DNA from 2 places in the Streptomyces sp. P5F9 genome. Region 1 is predicted to be linked to the other one. Evidence: riboswitches for the same ligand, from Rfam matches in the RefSeq annotation. Region 1 holds a riboswitch; the other holds the start of a gene.
The links. Region 1 has a riboswitch for glycine ahead of gcvT (glycine cleavage system aminomethyltransferase GcvT). Riboswitches for the same ligand answer to the same signal wherever they lie in the genome.

Region 1 (7,715 bases):
GGGTCGAGAGCGTCGCGGAGACCGTCGCCCAGCAGGTTGAACGCCAGGACGGTCACGAAGATGGCGAGGCCGGGAACGATCATGTACGCGGGGTCGACCTCGTAATAGGTGACCGCGTCCCGCAACATGCCGCCCCAGGATGCCTGCGGGGGCTGGATACCGACCCCGAGGAAGCTGAGAGACGCCTCGAAGAGGATGTTCGTCGGGATGAGCAGCGTCGAGTAGACGATGATCGGGCCGACCAGGTTGGGCAGCAGCTCCCGGAAGAGGATGTACGGCGCCTTGGCGCCCATGCCCCGGGAGGCGTCCACGAACTCCCGCTCGCGCAGGGCGAGGGTCTGGCCGCGGACGATCCGGCCCAGGTAGGGCCAGTTGAAGAAGCCGATGACGAAGATCAGCACGCTCAGGTGCAGCGGCAGGCCGTTGAGGCCGAAGGCGCCGCCCTGGAGGGTCGCCGAGATGGCGATCGCGAAGAGCAGCAGGGGGAAGGCGAGGAAGGTGTCCATCAGGCGGCTGATGATCGAGTCGACCCGGCCGCCGTAGTACCCGGCGACGACGCCGAGGATCGTGCCGATCACGTTCGACAGGATCGTGGCGCCGAAGGCGACCACCAGCGACACCCAGGAGCCTTCGAGGATGCGGGTGGCGACGTCCCGGCCGAACTGCGGGTCCACGCCGAGCGGGTGGTCCCAGCTCATGCCGCCCCAACCGCCCGTGGGCAGCGAGGTGTTGGCGTCGATCAGGTTCTGGTGGAAGGCGTCGGGATCCAGCCCGAACATCGACTGGATCGGACGGGAGAGTGCCGCGACCAGGATCAGCAGGACGACGATGACACCGCCGGCGACGGCGACTCTGTCCTTCTTGAACCGGGTCCAGGCGATCTGTCCAAGGGAACGGCCCTCGATCTGCCCCTTCTCGGCGCCGGCGAGCACAGCCTCCGGCTGCGCCCCGGCTTCCGCCCCCGTGGTCTCGATCGGTGCGGTCACTGTGACCCGACCCCTCTCGCCGGTGGTTACCGGCTTACGCCTGCCGCGGATTAGCGGCTTTGTCGACTTGCAGTGGACATGGGTCCCCGGACCCTGTGTCTGAGTCGCGAGTCTTCAGCGTGGCTGCGATCACCCGCCAGGCCTGACGGCGAAAGTATGCGCAACCGTGATGCTTAACTAGGGATTCCGTTATCCGAACAGCGGGTAACGCCCCCCGGACGCCGGGCACTTTGGACAGAACGGAGATTCGACGTCTTTCGGGGCACCACGCCGCCGTCTACGCGCGAAGAAATGTGTCGTAGACGTAAATCCTGCGGAGAAGCTGGGAAGAGGACTCGCGGGTTCAGTATCCACCACGGACGGGCGGGTAGCCGTACCCACCCGCCGGGGCGGGCGCCGCGTGCGCCTCGCGGTCGTAGAACGGGCGGGCGTTCGCCCGCAGCCACAGCGCCACCGGGTCGTAGTCGTCGGACATCGCCACGGTCGAGACCGGCAGCCCGTCGGGGACCGCGCCGATCGACTGCTGCATCATGCCGCGCACCGAGTCGACGGCCGGGGGGCTGGTGTCGTAGACGTCCAGACCGATCGCGAGATACGGCGCTCCGAGCGCGGGCTGCACCCAGGCGCGGCGCAGCGCGCGGACCGCCGGGGTGCGGTGGGCGTTCTGCGTGAGCAGGGCGTAGAACTGCGGGATCTCGATGCCCGGTTCCGACAGGCGCAGGGGCCCGGCCGGCTGGCGTTCCAGGCCGGTGGCGATCCGGCGGAGGTCGAGCCAGGGGATGCCGACGCCGCCGCCCGGCGCGTGCGGGTTGAGCCAGAGGCCGAAGTGGTCGGGGTAGAGGGTGCGGGCCACGTCCAGGCCGTCGACCACCTCGTAGGAGCGGTTCCAGCCGCTCGCCGACAGTTCCTGGGCGGAGGTGACGCAGGGGGCGTAGCCGTACGTGTCGACCTGCATGTTTCCGTACTGGGCGTCCGGGGAGCCGGACTGGCCGTGCCACAGGAGCATCCAGATCTGACCGGAGTGGGGGGTCGCGAGGGCGCGCAGGAGCGCCTCGTAGGCGTCGTAGCGCCCGGGCGTCACCTGGCGCAGCATGTGCTCGACCTGGCCGGTCGCGGTGCGGCTGCCGCTGGCGCTCAACGTGTACCGCCCCTTCTTCTGGTTGGTTGCCCTGCGTTGGAGACCAGCTTAAGCGCCCAAGGGGTGGGGGCCTGGTGTGCGTTCGCGAGTGGCGGTGCGTTGTGGCTGAGCGCGCAGTTCCCCGCGCCCCTAAGTTGGCTGCCCTTCTCGGAACTTCTAGTGACCCTGTGTATAGAAGGGGCGTACCGTCTGGCGCATCCAGTCCGCCACGGGGTCTTGAGTCACGTCGAGCAGAACCAAGTTGACCTGCCACTGGACCGTTACCTGGCCCAGCGCTCGGGCAAGCGCTTCCATCGGGGCCGCTCTCAAGTCGCCGTCCCAGTTGGTGAGTTCGACGCCTACGAACATCACCGGGTCGGCCGTTTCGATGGCGGCCAGGCAGCGGCGGGCCGAGGCGACCACGCCGAGGGTGGCGAACTCGGCGGAGGCCGCGGCGAGGAAGTCGACCGGGTCGTCCTGCCAGTCGGGTTCGAAGAGGCGGACGCGGCCGCCGCTGGTGGGGCCGTCGAGGGCGGTGCGGCCGATGCGGCACAGCTCGGCCACCGCGAGGGGCGGGAGCGGGACGCCGACCATGCCGCCCGGGTTCACCGCGATGCCGACCTGCGGGGGCAGCCCGCGGGCGAACTCCACCGCCGGCGCGATCGTGAACGACAGATGCGAGCCGACGACCTGGCGGAACTGCTCCTCGGAGCTGAAGACCGGGACGTACGCCTGCCCCTCGATGTCCAGCGTCGGCAGGTCCAGGGGACCGCTCTGCGGGCCGCCGCCGCTGGGGAGCGGGACCCAGACGAAGCTGCGGCCGAGCACCTCGACGATCCGGCCGCCGGCCGAGGGCATGCCGAGGGACGTCGAGAGCACCTCCTCCAGCTCGTTGCCCGGCCAACCGCCGTGCGGATGGGGGTGGGGGTACGCCTGTCCGGGGAAGTCCGCCGGGAAGTCCATCTACCTACCGCCTGCTGGTGAAACCGCCTGCTGTAACCCTGCTGTGGCTGAAAAGGCTAGCGGCTCAGTCCGCGAAGTCGATCCGGCGCAACTCGTCCGCCGCGTCCCGGTCCAGGAGGACCACCGAACCCACTCCGTGCGGCAGCTCGCCGCGCTCCACCGCGCGCAACAGGCGGGCGGCGGCCCTGCGGTGGCGCAGGAACGCGTACCGCGAGACTCCGCGTCCCCGCTCGCGCTGGCCGTCGAGCGCGGTGTCCGGGGTGACGTCGAGGAACACCAGGTGCAGCGTGCCGCCCCGGCGCCCGGCGGCACGGGCCAGCCAGCCGCGCACCCACGTCTGCGTACCGCAGTCGTGCACGACGGCTCCGGACGCGGAACGGAGCACGCGGTGCAGTCCGGCGTAGTGGGCGAGGCGGACCAGGGGACGGTAGATCGCGTAGGGCAGGACTCCCGCTGTGCGGGCGTCCCAGCGGTCCCGGGTGTCCTGACTGTCGACTCGGACGCCGTCGCCGCCCGCCACCGCGCGCCGCATCAGCGTGGACTTGCCGCTGCCGGGCAGGCCGGTGACGACGACCAGGTCGCGGGGGCCGAAGCGGAGTCCGTGCGGGCTGTGGCCGGCGCGCTCGCGGAGATCGCGGACCGTCGGTACCGGGCGGGCCGGGCATGCCTCCCTGGCCGGGGCCGAGGGCTGCTCGGGCAGCGCTACGGCCGAGGTCGTGGCGTACGCCGTGGTCCTTGTCACCGTGATCGTCCTCCCTGCGGGGTCAGGAAAGGTTCTCCCCACTGAACGTAAAGAGAAGGTAATGCACGGTGTCTCGCGGTTCCGTTCGCGTCCAGCCACAGGCCTGTTACAAAGCCTGTGCGATGATGTGGCCGCCTAACTGCATACCGGCCGCTTGAATCCGCGCGGGAGAGTCCCCAGTCGTACGTCACCTGGGGCGCCGAAGGAGCAAGTCCCTCCCTTGAATCTCTCAGGCCCCGTTACCGCGCGGGCGAGGCACATCTGAAAAGCGGACCGCCAGCGACGGTGGTCCCACCCAAGGTGCAACCCATGTTCCGCGTGCGGTCATGGCGAACCTCTCAGGTCCCGATGACAGATGGGGAGGAACGACCTCGCCGTCATGCCTTGGGAGACCGACCGATGAGCAGTACCGCCACCCCTGAGAAGCGCCGCACCGCGCTCGACGCGCTGCACCGCTCGCTCGGTGCGACGATGACCGACTTCGCCGGCTGGGACATGCCGCTGCGCTACGGCTCCGAGCGCGACGAGCACCTCGCCGTCCGCACGAAGGCCGGCCTCTTCGACCTCTCCCACATGGGCGAGATCACGGTCACCGGACCGCAGGCCGCCCAGCTCCTCAACTACGCCCTCGTCGGCAACATCGCCTCCGTGGGCCTCGTCCGCGCCCGCTACACCATGATCTGCCGGGCCGACGGCGGCATCCTGGACGACCTCATCGTCTACCGGCTCGCCGAGACCGCGTACATGGTGGTCGCCAACGCCTCCAACGCGCAGGTGGTGCTGGACGCGCTCACCGAGCGGAGCGACGGCTTCGACGCCGTGGTCCGTGACGACCGTGACGCGTACGCCCTGCTCGCCGTCCAGGGGCCCGAGTCCCCCGGCATCCTCAAGTCGCTCACCGACGCCGACCTCGACGGCCTGAAGTACTACGCCGGTCTGCCCGGCACGGTCGCGGGCGTCCCCGCGCTGATCGCCCGCACCGGCTACACCGGCGAGGACGGCTTCGAGCTGTTCGTGAAGCCGGAGCACGCCGTCGAGCTGTGGCAGGCGCTGACCAAGGCCGGCGAGGGCGTCGGTCTGGTCCCCTGCGGACTGTCCTGCCGGGACACGCTGCGCCTGGAGGCGGGCATGCCGCTGTACGGGCACGAGTTGAGCACGGAGCTGACCCCCTTCGACGCCGGGCTCGGCCGGGTCGTGAAGTTCGAGAAGGACGGCGACTTCGTCGGGCGTACGGCCCTGGAGGCGGCCGCCGAACGCGCCGCCTCGCAGCCCCCGCGCGTCCTCGTCGGACTGGTCGCCGAGGGCCGCCGGGTCCCGCGCGCCGGGTACCCCGTCGTCGCGGACGGTCAGGTGATCGGCGAGGTCACCTCCGGCGCCCCCTCCCCCACGCTGGGCAAGCCCATCGCCATGGCCTACGTCGACGCCGCGCACTCGGCGCCGGGCACGGCCGGTGTCGGCGTGGACATCCGGGGCAGTCACGAGCCGTACGAGGTCGTGGCGCTGCCGTTCTACAAGCGCGAGAAGTGACAGTCGTCGTAGCGTCACGTCTGTGACCCGGGGCGGATCGCCCCTGCCCGCCGATGTCCTCCGTAGTCCCCCATTCATCAGCACTCCCCCGCGTACAGGAGAATTCAGGCCATGAGCAACCCCCAGCAGCTGCGCTACAGCAAGGAGCACGAGTGGCTGTCGGTCGCCGAGGACGGCGTCTCGACGGTCGGCATCACCGAGTTCGCGGCCAACGCGCTCGGCGATGTCGTCTACGCCCAGCTCCCCGACGTCGGCTCCACGGTGACCGCGGGCGAGTCCTGCGGTGAGCTGGAGTCGACGAAGTCGGTGTCCGACCTGTACTCGCCCGTCGGCGGCGAGGTCACCGAGATCAACGAGGACGTCGTGAACGACCCGTCGCTGGTGAACTCGGCCCCCTTCGAGGGCGGCTGGCTGTTCAAGGTGCGCGTCGCGGAGGAGCCGGGCGACCTGCTCTCCGCCGACGAGTACACCGCGTTTTCCGCCGGCTGAGGAGTCGTACACCTGATGTCTGTTCTGAACACGCCCCTGCACGAGCTCGACCCGGACATCGCCGCCGCGGTCGACGCCGAGCTGCGCCGGCAGCAGTCCACGCTGGAGATGATCGCCTCGGAGAACTTCGCTCCGGTCGCGGTCATGGAGGCGCAGGGCTCGGTCCTCACCAACAAGTACGCCGAGGGGTACCCGGGCCGTCGTTACTACGGCGGCTGCGAGTACGTCGACGTGGCCGAGCAGATCGCGATCGACCGGGTCAAGGAGCTGTTCGGCGCCGAGTACGCCAACGTGCAGCCGCACTCGGGCGCCTCCGCGAACCAGGCCGCGCTGTTCGCGCTGGCCCAGCCCGGCGACACCATCCTCGGCCTGGACCTGGCGCACGGGGGTCACCTGACCCACGGGATGCGGCTGAACTTCTCCGGCAAGCAGTTCAACGTGGTCGCCTACCACGTGGACCCGACGACCGGCCTGGTCGACATGGCCGAGCTGGAGAAGCTCGCCAAGGAGCACCGGCCGAAGGTGATCATCGCGGGCTGGTCGGCGTACCCGCGCCGGCTGGACTTCGCGGAGTTCCGCCGGATCGCGGACGAGGTCGAGGCGTACCTGTGGGTCGACATGGCGCACTTCGCGGGCCTGGTGGCGGCGGGTCTGCACCCGAACCCCGTCCCGTACGCCGATGTCGTCACATCCACGACCCACAAGACGCTGGGCGGCCCGCGCGGCGGCATCATCCTGGCGAAGAAGGAGTTCGCGAAGAAGCTGAACTCCTCCGTCTTCCCGGGCTTCCAGGGCGGTCCGCTGGAGCATGTGATCGCCGCGAAGGCGGTCTCCTTCAAGGTCGCGGCCGGCGAGGACTTCAAGGAGCGGCAGCGGCGTACCGTGGAGGGTGCGCGGCTGCTGGCCGAGCGCCTGGTGCGGGACGACGTGAAGGCCGTAGGGGTCGACGTCCTGTCCGGTGGTACGGACGTGCACCTGGTCCTGGTCGACCTGCGGAACTCCGAGCTGGACGGCCGGCAGGCCGAGGACCGGCTCCACGAGGTCGGCATCACGGTCAACCGCAACGCCGTCCCGAACGACCCGCGGCCCCCGATGGTGACGTCCGGCCTGCGCATCGGCACCCCGGCGCTGGCGACCCGCGGCTTCTCGGCCGAGGACTTCGCCGAGGTCGCGGACGTGATCGCCGAGACGCTCAAGGCGCCCAGTCCCTTCGGGGAGGCCGACGTGGAGGGTCTGAAGGCCCGGGTGACCGCGCTGGCGGAGAAGTACCCGCTGTATCCCGGGCTGTAGCCCGTCGGGGACACCGGCGCACACTGGGAGGTGTGCGCCGGTGTCCTACCCCTTGCACCACCCCGCACGTCTTGCGTTCTGAGGAGTCACCGTGGCCATCTCGGTCTTCGACCTGTTCTCGATCGGCATCGGCCCGTCCAGCTCCCACACGGTCGGCCCGATGCGGGCGGCCCGCATGTTCGCGCGCCGGCTGCGCAACGAGGACCTGCTGGACTCCGTCGCCTCCGTCCGCACCGAGCTGTACGGCTCCCTCGGCGCGACCGGCCACGGGCACGGCACCCCGAAGGCGGTGCTGCTCGGCCTGGAGGGCGAGTCGCCGCGCACGGTGGACGTGGAGGGCGCGGACGAACGGGTCGAGCGGATCAAGGAGTCGGGCCGCATCCGCCTCCTCGGCGAGCACGAGATCCCCTTCTCCTACGACGCCGACCTGAAGCTGCACCGCCGGAAAACCCTGCCGTACCACGCGAACGGCATGACGCTGTGGGCGTACGACGCGGCGGGCACCGAGCTGCTGTCGAAGACGTACTACTCGGTGGGCGGCGGTTTCGTCGTCGACGAGGAGGCGGTCGGCGCCGACCGCATCAAGCTGGACGACACGGTC
Region 2 (7,715 bases), on a different contig from region 1:
ACTTACGCCTTGCACATGCGGCAGTATCATCGCGGCACGGCCGTTGCGGTCGTCCCAGGGGGCGACAACCCCTTTCATGAGCCCCTTTCATGAAGAGACCAGAGGAGTAGAACCGTGATGACCCGTTCCGCGCGTCGGACCCGCCGGAGCCTGCAGGTTGCGGGGGCCGGAGCCGCCGCGCTGCTGGCCCTGAGCGCCTGCTCCTCCAGCGACGACTCGTCCTCCTCCAAGTCCGGCTCCTCGGCGTCCGCGTCCCCGAAGATGTCCGGCACCGTCACCGTCTTCGCCGCCGCCTCGCTCCAGGAGTCGTTCACGACCCTGGGCAAGGAGTTCGAGAAGGCGAACCCGGGCACCAAGGTCACCTTCAACTTCGGCGGCAGCGACACCCTCGCCGCGAGCATCACCGGGGGCGCCCCGGCCGACGTGTTCGCGGCCGCGAGCCCCAAGACCATGGCGATCGTGACGGACAAGGGCGACGGCGTCGGCACGCCGGCCACGTTCGTCCGCAACCAGCTGGAGATCGCCACCCTGCCGGGCAACCCCGACAAGGTGACCTCCCTGAAGGACCTCACGAAGTCCTCGCTGAAGGTCGTGCTCTGCGACAAGACGGTGCCGTGCGGTGCGGCGGCCCAAAAGGCGCTCACGGCAAACAAGTTGAAGCTCACCCCGGTGTCGTACGAGGCGGACGTCAAGAGCGCCCTGACGAAGGTGGAGCTGAAGGAGGCCGACGCGGCGGTCGTCTACAAGACCGATGTGCACGCCGCCGGCAGCAAGGTCCAGGGCGTGGAGTTCCCCGAGTCCGCCGGCGCCATCAACGACTACCCGATCGTCCTCCTCAAGAACGCGCCGAACGCCGTCGCCGCCAAGGCGTTCATCGCACTGGTGCAGTCCGCCGAGGGCCAGAAGGTGCTGTCCGCGGCGGGCTTCCTCAAGCCGTGACCCGGCTCGACACCTCCGACGCCGCGGCCGAGACCCTCAAGGGCGGTCCGCGGCGCCGCCGTGTCCGGACGACAGGCCGCGGGGTGCCGCTCCCCCTGCTGGTCCCCGCGCTCGTGGGCCTGGCGTTCCTGCTCCTCCCCCTGATCGCCCTTCTCGTACGGGCCCCGTGGCGGTCCCTCCCCTCTCAGCTGACCAGCACGGAGGTCTGGCAGGCACTCCAACTCTCCCTGTTCAGCGCGACCGCGGCGACGGCCGTGAGCCTGGTCCTGGGCGTACCGCTGGCCTGGGTGCTGGCCCGCACGGAGTTCCCGGGCCGTGGCTTCCTCCGCGCCCTGGTGACCCTCCCCCTGGTCCTGCCCCCGGTGGTGGGAGGCGTGGCGCTCCTCTTGGCCCTCGGCCGCAACGGCGTCGTAGGCCAGTGGCTGGACTCATGGTTCGGCATCACGCTCCCCTTCACCACGACCGGCGTCGTGGTCGCCGAGGCGTTCGTCGCGATGCCGTTCCTGGTCATCAGCGTCGAGGGCACCCTGCGCGCCGCGGACCCCCGCTACGAAGAGGCGGCCCAAACCCTCGGCGCCTCCCGCTTCACCGCGTTCCGCCGGGTCACACTCCCCCTGATCGCCCCGGGCATCGCGGCGGGCGCGGTCCTCGCCTGGGCCCGCGCACTGGGCGAGTTCGGCGCGACGATCACTTTCGCCGGCAACTTCCCCGGCCGCACCCAGACCATGCCGCTCGCGGTCTACTTGGCCCTGCAGAACGACCCGGAAGCGGCCATCGCGTTGAGCCTGGTCCTCCTGGCCGTGTCGATCGCGGTTCTGGCGGGCCTACGGGACCGCTGGATGACCACATCATGAGCAACATCCGTACGACCGCCCGCACATCAGCCCCCTGGACGTGCACGCCATGACCGACACCACCGACGTCGAACTCACCGGCGCCCAGGGCCTCGACGCCCATCTCGTCGTGAACCGCGGCACGTTCCGCCTGGACGTAGAACTGACCGCCGCCCCCGGAGACGTCGTAGCCCTGCTCGGCCCGAACGGCGCAGGCAAGACCACAGCACTCCGCGCCCTGGCGGGCCTGGTCCGCCTGACGGACGGTCACCTACGGCTGGACGGCGCGGAGTTGGACCGCACACCACCGGAGTCCCGCCCGGTGGGAGTCGTCTTCCAGGACTATCTGCTGTTCCCCCACCTGACCGCACTCGACAACGTCGCCTTCGGCCCACGCTGCCAGGGCGCGACGAAGGCGGAGTCCCGTGCGGTGGCCGCCGAGTGGCTGGACCGCATGGGCCTCGCCGAGCACGCGGCCGCCAAGCCCCGCAGACTCTCCGGCGGCCAGGCCCAACGCGTCGCCGTGGCAAGGGCGTTGGCGACCCGCCCGCGCCTGCTCCTCCTCGACGAACCCCTGGCCGCCCTGGACGCCCGCACCCGCCTCGACGTACGGGCCCAACTCCGCCGCCACCTGGCCGAGTTCGAGGCGGTGGCGGTCCTGGTCACCCACGACCCCCTGGACGCCATGGTGCTGGCCGACCGCCTGGTCGTGATCGAGCACGGCACGATCGTCCAGGAGGGCACCCCCGCCGACATCGCCCGCCACCCGCGCACGGACTACATCGCCCAACTCGTAGGCCTCAACCTCTACAAGGGCCGGTCCGACGGCCACACGGTCACCCTCGACACCGGCCCCACGATCACCACCACGGAGGACCTCCAGGGCGAGGTCTTCGTAGCGTTCCCGCCGAGCGGCGTAACTCTCTACGGCGACCGCCCCACCGCCGCCAGCGCCCGCAACCTCTGGCCCTGCAAGGTGGCGGGCCTGGAAACCCACGGCGACCAGATCCGCGTAGACCTGACCGGCGAACTCCCCCTGACCGCCGACCTCACGACGGTTGCGGCGGCCGAACTGGACTTGCACCAGGGCGCGTTGGTCTGGGCAACGGTCAAGGCAACGCAGACGCACGCGTACCCGGCTTGAGTGGTCCCGCGCCCCCATAGGGGCGCGGGAGTGTGTCGGCGAAATCGACCCCGGTCCGACAGCGCCCCAAAGGGGCGCGGGGAACGGCGCGACCAGCCACAACGAACCCGCGCCCGAAGTCCGGTCAACCAGCGGAGCGCCTAGTCCTCGTACGCATCCAACGGCGGGCAGGAACACACCAGGTTCCGGTCCCCGAAGGCCTGGTCGATCCTGCGCACCGGCGGCCAGTACTTGTCAGCGACGGACACCCCGGCCGGGAAGACAGCCTCCTCGCGCGAGTACGCGTGCTCCCAATTCCCGCCGAGCGCGGACGCGGTGTGCGGCGCGTTCCGCAACGGGTTGTCCTCAGCCGGCCACTCCCCCGCCCCGACCCTCTCGATCTCCCCACGAATGGCGATCATCGCCTCGCAGAACCGGTCCAGCTCGATCAGGTCCTCGGACTCGGTCGGCTCGATCATCAGCGTGCCGGCCACCGGGAACGACATCGTCGGCGCGTGGAAGCCGTAGTCGATGAGCCGCTTGGCGATGTCGTCGACGCTGACGCCGGTCGCCTTGCTGATCGGCCGCAGATCGATGATGCACTCGTGCGCGACGAGCCCACCGGGCCCGGTGTAGAGCACGGGGTAGTGCGGCTCAAGGCGCTTGGCAATGTAGTTGGCGCTGAGCACAGCCACCTGCGTGGCCCGCTTCAGCCCCTCGCCGCCCATGAGTCGGACGTACGCCCAGGAGATCGGCAGGATCCCGGCGGAACCCCAGGGAGCCGCCGAGATCGGCCCAACTCCCGTCTCCGGCCCGGCCGCAGGCTGCAACGGGTGGTTCGGCAGATACGGCGCGAGGTGCGCGCGCACCCCGACCGGCCCGACACCCGGACCACCGCCGCCGTGCGGAATGCAGAACGTCTTGTGCAGATTCAGATGCGAGACATCCCCGCCGAAGTGCCCCGGCTTGGCAAGCCCCACAAGGGCGTTGAGGTTGGCGCCGTCGACGTAGACCTGCCCGCCGGCTTCGTGCACCTGCGCACAGATGTCGGCGACGTGCTCCTCGAACACACCGTGCGTGGACGGGTAAGTGATCATCAGCACCGACAGCTCGTCGCGGTACTGCTCGATCTTCGCCCGCAGATCCTCGACGTCGATCTCACCGTCCTCGGCGGTCTTCACGACGACGACCTTCATTCCGGCCATCACAGCGCTCGCGGCATTGGTGCCGTGCGCGGACGACGGGATGAGGCAGACAGTCCGCTGCTCGTCCCCGTTGGCCCGGTGGTACCCGCGTACGGCGAGCAGCCCGGCCAACTCGCCCTGCGAACCGGCATTCGGCTGCAACGACACCTTGTCGTACCCGGTGACCTCGGCGAGCCGCTCCTCCAACTCCCGGATGAGCGTGAGGTATCCCTGCGCCTGCTCGGCGGGCGCGAAGGGGTGCAGCTGCCCGAACTCGGGCCAGGTGACCGGCTCCATCTCGGTGGTCGCGTTGAGCTTCATGGTGCAGGAACCGAGCGGGATCATGCCCCGGTCGAGCGCGTAGTCCCGATCGGCGAGCCGACGCAGATACCGCAGCATCGCGGTCTCGGAACGGTGGTCCCGGAACACGGGGTGCGTGAGGTACGCGTCGGTCCGCAGCAGCCCCTCGGGCAGCGTGTCCTCGGCGGACACGTCGAGCGCCTCGATGTCCCCGTCGACCCCGAACGCGGTCCATACGGCGGCCAGTTGAGCGCGGGTGGTGGTCTCGTCGCAGGCGATGGACACCTGGTCGGCGTCCACGAGGCGCAGGTTGACGCCGTCCTCGCGCGCGGCCGCGACGACCTCGGCGGCCCGGCCGGGAACGCGCGCGGTCACGGTGTCGAAGTAGCCGCCGTGCACGACCTCGACGCCGCCTGCGGTGAGGCCCGCGGCAAGGATCGTGGCGTACCGATGCGTCCGCCGCGCGATGCCCTTCAGCCCCTCGGGCCCGTGGTAGACGGCGTACATACCGGCCATCACCGCGAGAAGCACCTGGGCGGTGCAGATGTTGCTGGTGGCCTTCTCGCGGCGGATGTGCTGCTCGCGCGTCTGCAGGGCGAGGCGGTAGGCCTTGTGTCCGTCGGCGTCGACGGAGACGCCCACGAGCCGCCCGGGCAGGCTGCGCGCGAACTTCTCGTGCACCGCCATGTAACCGGCGTGTGGCCCGCCGAAGCCCATCGGCACCCCGAACCGCTGCGTCGTACCGACCGCGATGTCCGCCCCCAGCTCACCCGGCGACTTCAGCAGCGTCAGCGCGAGCAGATCGGCGGCAACGGTGACGAGCGCGCCGAGCGCGTGCGCCTGCTCGATCAGCGGCTTGATGTCGCGTACGGCACCGGAGGCGCCCGGGTACTGGACCAGCACGCCGTTGATCTCGCGCTCGGCGATCTCGGCCGGGATGCCCTCGCTGAGGTCGGCGACGACGACCTCGACACCGGCCGGCTCGGCGCGGGTCTCGATCACGGCGATGGTCTGCGGCAGCGCGTCCGCATCGACCAGGAAGAGGCCCTTCTTGTTCTTGCCCATGCGCCGCGACAGCGCCACGGCCTCCGCGGCGGCGGTCCCCTCGTCGAGCAGCGACGCACCGGAGGTCGGCAGCCCGGTCAGATCGGCGACCATGGTCTGGAAGTTCAGCAGGGCTTCGAGCCGCCCCTGGGAGATCTCCGGCTGATACGGCGTGTAGGCCGTGTACCAAGCCGGGTTCTCCATGACGTTGCGCAGGATCACGGGCGGGGTGAACGTCCCGTAGTATCCGAGCCCGATCATGGAACCGAGGACCTCGTTGCGGTCCGCGAGGGAGCGCAGCTCGGCCAGCACCTCGGCCTCGGTACGGGCGTCCGGCAGATCGAGGGCGTCGGCGTTCTTGATCACATCCGGGACCGCGGCGGCCGTGAGCTCGTCGAGCGAGCCGTATCCGACCTGCGCGAGCATCTTGGCCCGCGCTTCCTGGTCGGGCCCGATGTGGCGCTGCTCGAACGGGATGCCCTGTTCGAGCTCGGAGAGCGGAATACGAGGGACAGTCATCAGGGAGGCCTCCTGGTCGGACACGACCTTCGAGGGCACCACGACAGCGGGGTGCCGGACGGCCTCCCCCTCTGTCATCTCAACCTGAGAGCTTCACCGGGCATCCCGAAGGAACCCGGTTTTCACCGTCGGTGAGAGCGAAAACCGTCGACACCGTCGACGACACCCGCCCTGCTTTCCAGAGTGACCTCGTCCGTGCGGTACGTGGGCCTGAGAGATTCCGGGGAGGATTTGCTCCTTCGGCGCCTCCGATGAAGTCTGGAGGACTCTCCCGCACGGGGTCAGCAGCCGATGGCCAGCCTACCAGCGAGCGTTGAAGCCGGGCTTTCGAGTGGCCACCTTCCCCAATGTGCTCTTTTGTAGTGCTTACGGATGAGTTGCGACCAGGAGGAGGGCCCGTGCAGACCGATATCGATCCGCGCAACCTGATCGGCCGCAAGGCGTTCGACCGCACCGGCGCCAAGATCGGCACGATCGACGAGGTCTACCTCGACGACGCGACCGGCGAACCGGAGTGGGCGGCCATACGCACCGGCCTGTTCTCCAGAGACGCCTTCGTCCCCCTGGAGCCCAGCGAACTGATCGAGGGGACCCTGCACATCCCCTTCGACCGCTCCCTGATCAAGGACGCCCCCGACTTCGGCGTAGGCCGCCACCTCTCCCCGGACCAGGAACTCCAGCTCTACCACCACTACGGCCTCGACGTGGGCCCACCCCCATCGCTCCCGGACCACGACTTCGGCAAACTGGCGGGCTCCGACGACACGTGACCGGGTTCGGCGGGCGGGGCGTCACTGTGTCTTGGAGTCTCCGGGCGTCGCGTGTCCGGGGGCGTTGATACGGCGGTCGGTCGGGGTATCCGGCTTCGGCGCCACCAAGGGCGTCGGCGCAGCAAGCCTGACGCTGGAACGCCACGCGTCGTCCGGTGACACCGGCACGCCCTGCGAAACGCCGGGACCCGGCTCGGCCGACGGCAGCGGGTGGTCAGCTGGCCCGACACCAGAACCCCGCGCAACCGACAGCAGCGGCTCGCTCTGCGGGACACCAGGGCCCGGCTCCACCAACGGCGTCAGTGTGTGGAAGGCACGACGTCGGAACGCCACGCGACCGACGGCAGCAGCTCAGCTCGCGGAACGCCGAGGCTCGGCACGACCGACGACAGCGGCGTGCCCCGCGGAACACCGTGACCTGGCTCCACCGACCGCACCGGCTCAGCAGGCCCGACACCGGAACCCCGCGCAACCGATGACAGCGACGCGGCAGCCGGGTCGTCGGGGCCTCAGCTTTCCAGGGGCGTCGACGCCGCAGGCAAGGCGTCAGGATGCCGCGCGGCCGACGCCGACAGCTCAGCAGGCAAGTCACCAGGACCCCGCGCCGACAACGGCAGCGCCTCACCCTGCGGGGCATCAGGGCCCAGCTCCACCGACGGCAGCAACTCGACAGGCGGCTCGTCGTTGCCTCGGCCCTCCGGGGCCGCCGGCGCCGCCGCAGGCAGGACATCCGGACGCCGCGCGACTGACGCCGACGACTCGATCGGCCGGTCGTCGGACCCCGGCGCCGCCAACGGCATCGGCTCCCCAGGCAAGTCACCCGGCTCCCGCCCCGCCAAAGGCAACGGTTCCTCCGACGGTTCACCAGAACCTCGCGCCACCGACGCAGGCACCGCACCGGGCAGCACATCAGGACGCCGCGTCACCAACGGCAACGGCTCCGCCAACTCCAGCTCAGGATCGTCGGTCCGGAACGTCCGCACCCGCCCCGGCCCCGAATCCT

Region 2: linked by a shared signal. The riboswitch ahead of gcvP (aminomethyl-transferring glycine dehydrogenase) and the one ahead of gcvT (glycine cleavage system aminomethyltransferase GcvT) in region 1 are both predicted to bind glycine.

The regions. Positions count from the first base shown of each region.
Region 1 is NZ_JBXVPZ010000024.1:11,667-19,381, forward strand. It holds gene AC31A1_RS07065 (ABC transporter permease) at 1-986, opposite strand, end outside; gene AC31A1_RS07070 (enhanced serine sensitivity protein SseB C-terminal domain-containing protein) at 1,330-2,124, opposite strand; gene AC31A1_RS07075 (enhanced serine sensitivity protein SseB) at 2,281-3,066, opposite strand; gene AC31A1_RS07080 (AAA family ATPase) at 3,131-3,814, opposite strand; glycine riboswitch at 3,964-4,063, shown strand; glycine riboswitch at 4,064-4,173, shown strand; gene gcvT (glycine cleavage system aminomethyltransferase GcvT) at 4,208-5,335, shown strand; gene gcvH (glycine cleavage system protein GcvH) at 5,447-5,824, shown strand; gene glyA (serine hydroxymethyltransferase) at 5,840-7,114, shown strand; gene AC31A1_RS07100 (L-serine ammonia-lyase) at 7,206-7,715, shown strand, end outside.
Region 2 is NZ_JBXVPZ010000231.1:7,338-15,052, forward strand. It holds gene modA (molybdate ABC transporter substrate-binding protein) at 118-939, shown strand; gene modB (molybdate ABC transporter permease subunit) at 936-1,793, shown strand; gene AC31A1_RS30480 (ABC transporter ATP-binding protein) at 1,843-2,916, shown strand; gene gcvP (aminomethyl-transferring glycine dehydrogenase) at 3,057-5,942, opposite strand; glycine riboswitch at 6,131-6,226, opposite strand; gene AC31A1_RS30490 (PRC-barrel domain-containing protein) at 6,341-6,712, shown strand; partial or broken gene AC31A1_RS30495 (DNA polymerase IV) at 7,222-7,715, opposite strand, start outside.